Regions from separate parts of the Streptomyces sp. FXJ1.172 genome, predicted to be linked through region 1. Evidence: riboswitches for the same ligand, from Rfam matches in the RefSeq annotation. Region 1 holds a riboswitch; the other holds the start of a gene.
The links. Region 1 has a riboswitch for cobalamin ahead of A6P39_RS16140 (ribonucleoside-diphosphate reductase subunit alpha). Riboswitches for the same ligand answer to the same signal wherever they lie in the genome.

Region 1 (4,206 bases):
CAGGACTCGGGGTTTTCCAGGGAGCAGGCGATCGCGTCGGGGTCGGCGGCCTGCTGGACGGGGATGGTCTTCGGGGACTGCGCCTGGGCCGCGCGGGCGATCCGGGTCGCCGGGCGGGAGCGCAGGTAGTACGTCGTCTTCAGGCCCGACTTCCAGGCGTACGCGTACATCGAGGAGAGCTTGCCGATCGTCGGCGTCTCCAGGAACAGGTTCAGGGACTGCGACTGGTCCAGGAACGGGGTGCGGGCCGCGGCCATGTCGATCAGGCCGCGCTGCGGGATCTCCCACGCCGTGCGGTACAGCGCGCGCACCTCCTCGGGGATCCACGCGAAGTCCTGCACCGAGCCGTTCGAGTCGCGCAGCGCCTCACGGGTACGGGCGTCCCACACGCCGAGGTTCTTCAGGTCCTGCACCAGGTAGGAGTTGACCTGGAGGAACTCACCCGACAGCGTCTCGCGCTTGAACAGGTTCGACACCTGCGGCTCGATGCACTCGTACACGCCGGCGATGGAGGCGATGGTGGCCGTCGGGGCGATCGCGAGGAGCAACGAGTTGCGCAGGCCCGTCTCGGCAACACGCCGGCGCAGCGCGTCCCAGCGCTCGGGCCAGGTCAGCTCCACGTCGTAGTGGTCCGGGTGCAGCACACCCCGGGCCGTACGGGTCTTCTCCCAGGCCGGCACCGGGCCGCTGCGCTCGGCGAGGTCGGCGGAGGCCTCGTACGCGGCGAGCATGATCCGCTCGGCGATCCGTGTCGAGAGGGCCTTGGCCTCGGCGGAGTCGAAGGGCAGACGCAGCTTGAAGAAGACGTCCTGCAGACCCATCGCGCCGAGACCGACCGGACGCCACTTGGCGTTGGAGCGGCCCGCCTGCTCGGTCGGGTAGAAGTTGATGTCCACGACCCGGTCGAGGAAGGTGACGGCGGTGCGGACCGTCTCGTCCAGCCGCTGCCAGTCGATGTCGCCGCTCGCCGTGTCGACGAACGCGCCGAGGTTCACCGAACCCAGGTTGCAGACCGCCGTCTCGCCGTCGTCCGTGACCTCCAGGATCTCCGTGCAGAGGTTGGAGGAGTGGACCACGTGGCCCGGCAGGGCCGTCTGGTTGGCGGTGCGGTTGGCCGCGTCCTTGAAGGTCATCCAGCCGTTGCCGGTCTGCGCGAGGGTGCGCATCATCCGGCCGTACAGCTCGCGGGCCGCGATGGTCTTCTTCGCCAGGCCCGCCGCCTCGGCCTTGCGGTAGGCGGCGTCGAACTCCGCGCCCCACAGGTCCACCAGCTCGGGCACGTCCGCCGGGGAGAACAGCGACCACTCGGCGTCGGCGTTGACCCGGCGCATGAACTCGTCCGGGATCCAGTGCGCGAGGTTCAGGTTGTGCGTACGGCGGGCGTCCTCACCGGTGTTGTCCCGCAGCTCCAGGAACTCCTCGATGTCGGAGTGCCAGGTCTCCAGGTACACCGCGGCCGCACCCTTGCGCCGGCCGCCCTGGTTCACGGCGGCCACCGAGGCGTCCAGCGTCTTCAGGAACGGCACGATGCCGTTGGAGTGCCCGTTGGTGCCGCGGATCAGCGAACCGCGGCTGCGGATCCGGGAGTACGACAGCCCGATGCCGCCGGCGTGCTTCGACAGCCGGGCCACCTGGTGGTAGCGGTCGTAGATGGAGTCCAGCTCGTCCAGCGGGGAGTCGAGGAGGTAGCAGGACGACATCTGGGGGTGCCGCGTGCCGGAGTTGAACAGCGTGGGGGAGGACGGCAGGTAGTCGAGGCGGCTCATGAGCCTGTAGAGCGCGGTGACCTCCTCGACGGAGCGGACGCTGTCGTCCTCGGCGAGGCCGCTCGCGACCCGCAGCATGAAGTGCTGGGGGGTCTCGATGACCTTGCGGGTGATCGGGTGGCGCAGCAGGTAGCGGCTGTGCAGGGTGCGCAGGCCGAAGTAGCCGAAGCGGTCGTCGGCCGCCACGTCGACCAGCGCGTCGAGGCGGGCCGCGTGCAGCCGTGCGAACTGGGCGGTGCGCTCGGCGATGAGGCCCTCGCGGTGGCCGACCGCGACGGACTCGGTGAAGGACGTCACGCCCTGCGAGGCGGCCTCGGCGCGGATGGAGAGGGTCAGCAGCCGGGCGGCCAGCCGGGAGTAGGCGGGGTCCTCGGAAATCAGCCCGGCGGCGGCCTCCGTGGCCAGCTCCCGCAGCTCCGCCTCGTCGGCGCCTGCCGACCGGCCGCGCAGCGCGGCGGCGGCGACCCGGCCGGGGTCGGCGTCGGGGAGGTCGGCGGTCAGCTCGGTCAGGGTCCGCAGCAACGCGGTACCGGGACCGTCGGTGTCCAGGCCGCTGGCTGAAGCCGGATCTGCTGGCGCGATGGTCACGTGGGACTCTCCCTCGCTCGGCACGGGGGCCTTGCGGAGGGCAGGGGGCAGCCACGAGCGCGCACGCGTCGCGTCCACCGGCCCATTCCACGAGGCCCGGACGTCGGAAGGCACCCGGGCCGGACGGCCGGGCGCACGCTGCCGGCAGGTCCTCGGACTGACTCCTGGGCGCGGATGCGCACAAGTACACCGTTGCGGGACAGTTCCGGATTCGCACCGGATTCCCCTGCGACGACAGCGAGGATGAGCATACATCTAGTGCCGGGCTGTCGTGGCACCCCCAGATGTTGTGTCTGTTGTGTGTTGCGCTGGCTTCAGAGCGTCAACTTGTGTATGACGAGCGGCATGCGGAACGGGCCGCCGTGGGTTCGTTCCCCGGCGGCCCGCTGCGGGTCGTTCGCGGTTGCTCGCGCAGTGCCCCTCCGGGGCGCGGCTCAGAGCACGGCGCCTGCCAGTTCCGTCTCGACCCCCGGCTCTCCCGCGTCCGCCGTGTAGTCCTCCGGCTTGGTCTCGTCCACGCCCTCGGGGGCCTTCAGGGCCTTGAGGACGAGGGTGAGGACCACCGTGACGGCCACGTTCAGGACGAACGCCGTGAAGCCGATGTAGCCGATCTCACCGATGCCCGGGATCTCCTTCGCCGAGCCGCCGAAGTGCTTCTGGGTCGGGGAGGCGACGCCGTACGCGGCGATCGTGCCGTAGAGCATGCCGACCGCCCAGCCGGCGAGCAGCGCCCAGCGGTGGAACCAGCGGGTGAACAGGCCGCCGACGAGCGCCGGGAAGGTCTGCAGGATCCAGATGCCGCCGAGGAGCTGGAAGTTGATCGCGACCGTCTTGTCCATGGTGAGGACGAAGGCCAGGGCGCCGACCTTCACCAGCAGCGAGACGATCTTGGAGACCTGGGCCTCCTGCTTCGGTGTGGCGTCCGGCTTGATGAAGTCCTTGTAGATGTTGCGGGTGAACAGGTTCGCCGCCGCGATCGACATGATGGCCGCCGGGACAAGCGCGCCGATGCCGATCGCCGCGAAGGCCACGCCCGCGAACCAGTCCGGGAACATGTCCTCGAACAGCTGGGGGATCGCCAGCTGGCCGTTCTTGACCTTGACCCCGGCCGCGATCGCCATGAAGCCCAGCAGGGCCAGCAGGCCGAGCATCAGGGAGTACAGCGGCAGGATCGTGGTGTTGCGGCGGATCACGTCACGGCTCTTGGACGACAGGGTCGCGGTGATCGAGTGCGGGTACATGAACAGGGCCAGGGCGGAGCCGAGGGCCAGGGTGGCGTACGTCCACTGGCCCGCCTGCGGCGGTGCGAGCGCGCCGCGCGGCTTGCCGGTGGCGGGGTTGACCTGGCTGAACGCGTGGCCCGCCTTGGCGAAGATGTCGTCGAAGCCGCCCAGCTTGACCGGGATGTAGATGATCGCCACCGCGATGACGATGTAGATCAGGGCGTCCTTGACGAACGCGATCAGGGCGGGCGCGCGCAGGCCGGAGGAGTAGGTGTAGGCCGCCAGCACACCGAAGGCGATCAGCAGGGGCAGGTCCTTCACGAACCAGTTGGTGTTGTCCCCGCCGCCGACGCCCATCACATCCAGCACCGCCTGGATGCCGACGAGTTGGAGCGCGATGTAGGGCATCGTCGCGAGGATGCCGGTCAGCGCCACCGCCAGCGACAGGCCCTTCGAGCCGAACCGGCCGCGCACGAAGTCGGAGGTGGTGACATAGCCGTGGCGGTGGCTCACCGACCACAGGCGGGGCAGGAAGGTGAAGATCAGCGGGTACACGAGGATCGTGTACGGCACCGCGAAGAAGCCGGACGCGCCCGCCGCGTAGACCGCCGCCGGTACGGCGACGAAGG
Region 2 (4,206 bases), 5.2 Mb from region 1:
CCACTATCTCACGGCTGTCCCGCCACGCCACCCGGCCACGGAGTGTCCCCGCAGGTCAGACGGTGGGACGTCCCGGGATTGACGCTACTTTCGGGCAGCGCTGGCCGGTGCCGTCAGCCCCGCACAGACTCGGGGTCAGCACCTGTGGGCAGCCGGGTCAGGTCGACGTGCGGGGCCGCCGCGCGGGCCGTCCCGTGGGAGGGGAGCGGGGCGGCGGGGCAGAAGGCCCCGCGCACGACAGGCCTTCGGTCCACGACACGTGCGGCCGGTCGCGGCGCCGCAGGTGCGCACGGCACTTCATGCACGCTTCAGGGGGATCGGAACATGATGGCTCACGGCGGTTCGGCCGGCCCGGACGAGCGTGAGACCGCGTACGGCACGGCGTCCGCCACCGGCACTCGCCTTCAAAAGCCCGCCGCCGGACAGCCCGGCACGAGTGCGGGCCAGCGGCACCACTTCGACCTCGGGCCGGTGCGGCTGTCCCTGCTGAGCCCGCCCGCGTCGCCGGCCGTGGTGGAGCTGGAGGCCCGGTGCGCCGCCAGTGCGCCGCGGACCTGGCACCTGGTCTTCGCGACGCGCGGGCCGCTGGTCGTCGACCGTGATGAACGGCTTGTCCGGTTGGACTCCGGCACCGTGATGCTGCGGGAGCCTTCCCTGTGCGTCCGGCTCTCGGCCGAAACCGCCGGTCCCCCGGTCCGGGCGCTGGTCCTGCATCTGCCCGAAGCGGCCTTGCCGCTGCCCGGCGCGGTGTTGCACGACGTGTCCGGGCGTCCCGCGCCGACCCGGTCGGGGCCCGCGGCCCTCCTGTCGTCCTTCGTGCAGGGGCTCGCCGCACACGTGCCGTCCGTCGATGCCCGGCACACCGCGTGGTGGGGCACCGCCGCGGTCAGCCTCGCGACGGCCTTCCTCGACAGCGAGACCGCATTCCTCCACGGCGAGACGGACCGGCACCCGTCCGAACCGGTGCGCCCCTCGCCGGCGGCCGTCCCCTCGGGACCGGACCTGCTGCTGCGCGAGATCAAGGCGTACGTCGCCGACCACTTACGCGACGCCGACCTGTCACCGGCCTCGATCGCCGCCGCCAACCACATCTCGCTGCGCTACCTGCACCACCTCTTCCAGCGGGACGGGCTCACCGTCGGCACGTTCCTGCGCGAAAGCCGCCTGGAACACTGCAGGGCGGACCTGGCCGATCCGTCCCAGGCGCAGCGCAGTGCGCGCGAGATCGCGAGGCGGTGGGGTTTCAGTGACGCCGCGGTGTTCAACCGTACGTTCAAGTCGGCCTACGGGGTGACGCCGGGCACGTACCGCAGGCAGCGATTGCAGCGGTGACCGGGACACCCGGCCGGGCGTGCGTGCACACCGATTGACCGAGCACGCATTAGCCCTGCGGCAGCCGGTCCAGGACCGATCGGTGCTCGGGCGGCCCAGGGCCTAGCGGAGCGGCGTACCGTCCGCTTCCGGCTCGCGGGACGTGCAGTGTTGCAGCAAGTCGGAGATCGGGCCGTCGACGAGCCGGTAGCGGACGATCCTGCCGTCCTTGTCGCCCTCGACGATGCCCGCGGTGCGCAGTAGGCGCAGGGCCTGGGAGACCGCGGTGTCCCGCATACCGGTGGCGACGGCCAGATCGGAGACGGCGATGGGTCCGGCCTCACGGAGGGCGAGCAGCAGGGACAGACGTCCGGGGTCGGAGAGCAGAGTGAAGCGATCGGCCCAGGCGCGCACACGCTCGGGCTCGCCGACGGCGGCGATGGCATCGCAGACCCTGTGGCCGTCGATGGTGCGCTGCCCGGAGCGTTCCGCGGGGACGAGATGCATGTACTCATCATCGCAGCCACCGGCACTCGAGCCGCGATATCTGATCAGTTGTGCAGGCTTGCAGGTACGAGCCGCCACCTTCTAGGGTGACAGGGCCGTGGTGTTCGGGAAGACCGGTGACAGCCCCTCAAAGGCTCAGTCCGGAGCGGCCCTCGCCACTGTGATCGGGAAGTTCTCGCCCCACGCGTTGCCACTGGCCTCACGGCCGGGAAGGCAGGGGCGGGAGCGTCGACCCGTCAGCCAGGAGACCGGCCACGGCATCACGAAGCTGATCCACGAGGTGCTGGAGCGTGACCGTATGACCCTGTCCCCAGGTGTGCCCGAAACCACCGCCGCCAAGTCGTTCCGCTGGCGCCGTGAGGACACCGTCCGAACCGCCGGCCTGCTGGCCGTGGTCGTCGCCCTGCACGTGGTCGCCTTCGGGATCCTCTTCTTGCTCGTGGTCCCTCATCACTACGAGGTCGGCAGCAAGGCGTTCGGGGTCGGCCTGGGCATCACGGCCTACACCCTCGGGATGCGGCACGCCTTCGACGCCGACCACATCGCCGCCATCGACAACACCACCCGCAAGCTGATGGCCGACGGTCAGCGGCCGGTGTCGGTGGGCTTCTGGTTCGCGCTCGGGCACTCCAGCGTGGTGGTCGCACTGGCCGCGCTGGTCGCCGGCGGCGCGAAGCTCGCGGGCACCTTGATGAACGACGGCTCCCGCACCCACCAGATCCTCGGCACGGTGGGCACCACGGTCTCCGGCGGCTTCCTGTACCTCATCGCCGCCCTCAACCTCGTGGCGCTGTTCGGCATCCTCCGCGTCTTCAGCGCCATGCGGGCCGGCCAGTACGACGAGACGGAGCTGGAGGCCCACCTCGACGCGCGCGGATTCATGAACCGCATCCTGGGCCGCCTCACCAAGTCCGTCCGCCGGCCCGGCCAGATGTTCCCGCTCGGCTTCCTGTTCGGCATCGGCTTCGACACCACGACCGAGGTCCTGCTGCTCGCCCTGGCCGGCAACGGCGCCGCCGCCGGCCTGCCCTGGTACGCCGTCCTGTGCCTGCCGCTCCTCTTCGCCGCCGGCATGAGCCTGTTCGACACGCTCGACGGCACGTTCATGAACTTCGCCTACCAGTGGGCCTTCTCGAACCCCGTCCGCAAGGTGTTCTACAACCTCACGATCACCGGCCTGTCCATCGCGGTGGCCTTCTTCGTCGGCACGATCGAACTGGTCGGCGTCCTGCACGACAAGCTCGGCCTGAGCGACGACGTCACCGGCTGGATCGCGGGCCTGGACCTGGACAACGTCGGCTACGTCATCGTCGGCCTGTTCGTGGTCGTCTGGGCCGCGGCGATCGCCTACTGGCGCCTGGCCAAGGTCGAGGAACGCTGGAGCGCCGGCGCGGCCGACGCCGGCTGAGGCTGCCATCGCGGCCGAGCAGCCGCCCTTCCGCTGAAGGGGCAGGTCACTCACAGTGCGGGGCGGAGGACGTCGTAGGCCCAGGCGGCCAGAGTGGTCGGTGTGGTGGTGCGCAGGGTTCGCGGCTGTTCCGGGACGAAACCGTCCCTCAGCCCGGTCGACATCCCGATGACTGCCTCGGCCAGGCCGGCGGACATCCCGGATGCGTGCAGCAGGTTCCGCATCGCGTCATCGCTGACACGCTCGGCACGCAGCGGGCGGCCGGTGGCGGCGGACACCGTCTCGGCGGCCTGGGGCCAGGTGAGGTCGGCCGGGCCGTGGACGGCCTGGACACGGCGTCCGGACCAGTCGGCCGACAGGAGGCGTGTCACGGCGACCTCCGCGATGTCGCGTGGCGCGACCCAGGGAAGGGCCTGGTCCAAAGGCAGGATCACCGGAATCGCGCCCGCCCGGACCGCATCGAGCTGGAGCATGAGGTTGGTGAAGAAGTAGCCGCACCGCAGGTGCGTAACCGTGGCGCCGAGGGCGTCGAGGGCCAGTTCGGTTCCTGCGAGGCCGTCGATCTCGCCGGCCCCGTGGCGCTTCTCGGCACCGACGCTGCTCTGGAAGACCGTCCGTTCGATGCCGTTCGCCCTGACGGCGCTCACCACGCTCGCCGTGGCCAGCTCATAGTCCGCGAGCGGATCGTCACCCGTCGACGGTGGGTCGACCCAGAACAGAGCGTCGACCCCGGCGGTGGCAGCGACGACGGCCTGGCGGTCGCGCTGGTCCACCGCGACCGCCTCGACCTCGCGCCGGACGGCAGCATCGAGCCGGCCGGGATCGCGCGCGAGGACCAGCGGACGGATCCCGGCTCTCAGGAGCATGGAGACGACGTGGCGCCCGACGTTTCCGGTGGGCGTCGTGACTGCTACGCGCATGGCATGGTGTCCCTTCTACGGCTTCCAGCACGACACTACGGGCCAATCCGGACACCTCAT

Region 2: linked by a shared signal. The riboswitch ahead of A6P39_RS39900 (HoxN/HupN/NixA family nickel/cobalt transporter) and the one ahead of A6P39_RS16140 (ribonucleoside-diphosphate reductase subunit alpha) in region 1 are both predicted to bind cobalamin.

Annotation. Positions count from the first base shown of each region.
Region 1 covers NZ_CP119133.2:3,666,570-3,670,775, reverse strand. Annotated here, with positions in the region: gene A6P39_RS16140 (ribonucleoside-diphosphate reductase subunit alpha) at 1-2,354, opposite strand, end outside; cobalamin riboswitch at 2,481-2,605, opposite strand; gene mctP (monocarboxylate uptake permease MctP) at 2,789-4,206, opposite strand, start outside.
Region 2 covers NZ_CP119133.2:8,869,752-8,873,957, reverse strand. Annotated here, with positions in the region: gene A6P39_RS39910 (helix-turn-helix domain-containing protein) at 325-1,332, shown strand; gene A6P39_RS39905 (ArsR/SmtB family transcription factor) at 1,435-1,818, opposite strand; cobalamin riboswitch at 1,900-2,089, shown strand; gene A6P39_RS39900 (HoxN/HupN/NixA family nickel/cobalt transporter) at 2,117-3,226, shown strand; gene A6P39_RS39895 (NmrA family NAD(P)-binding protein) at 3,277-4,146, opposite strand.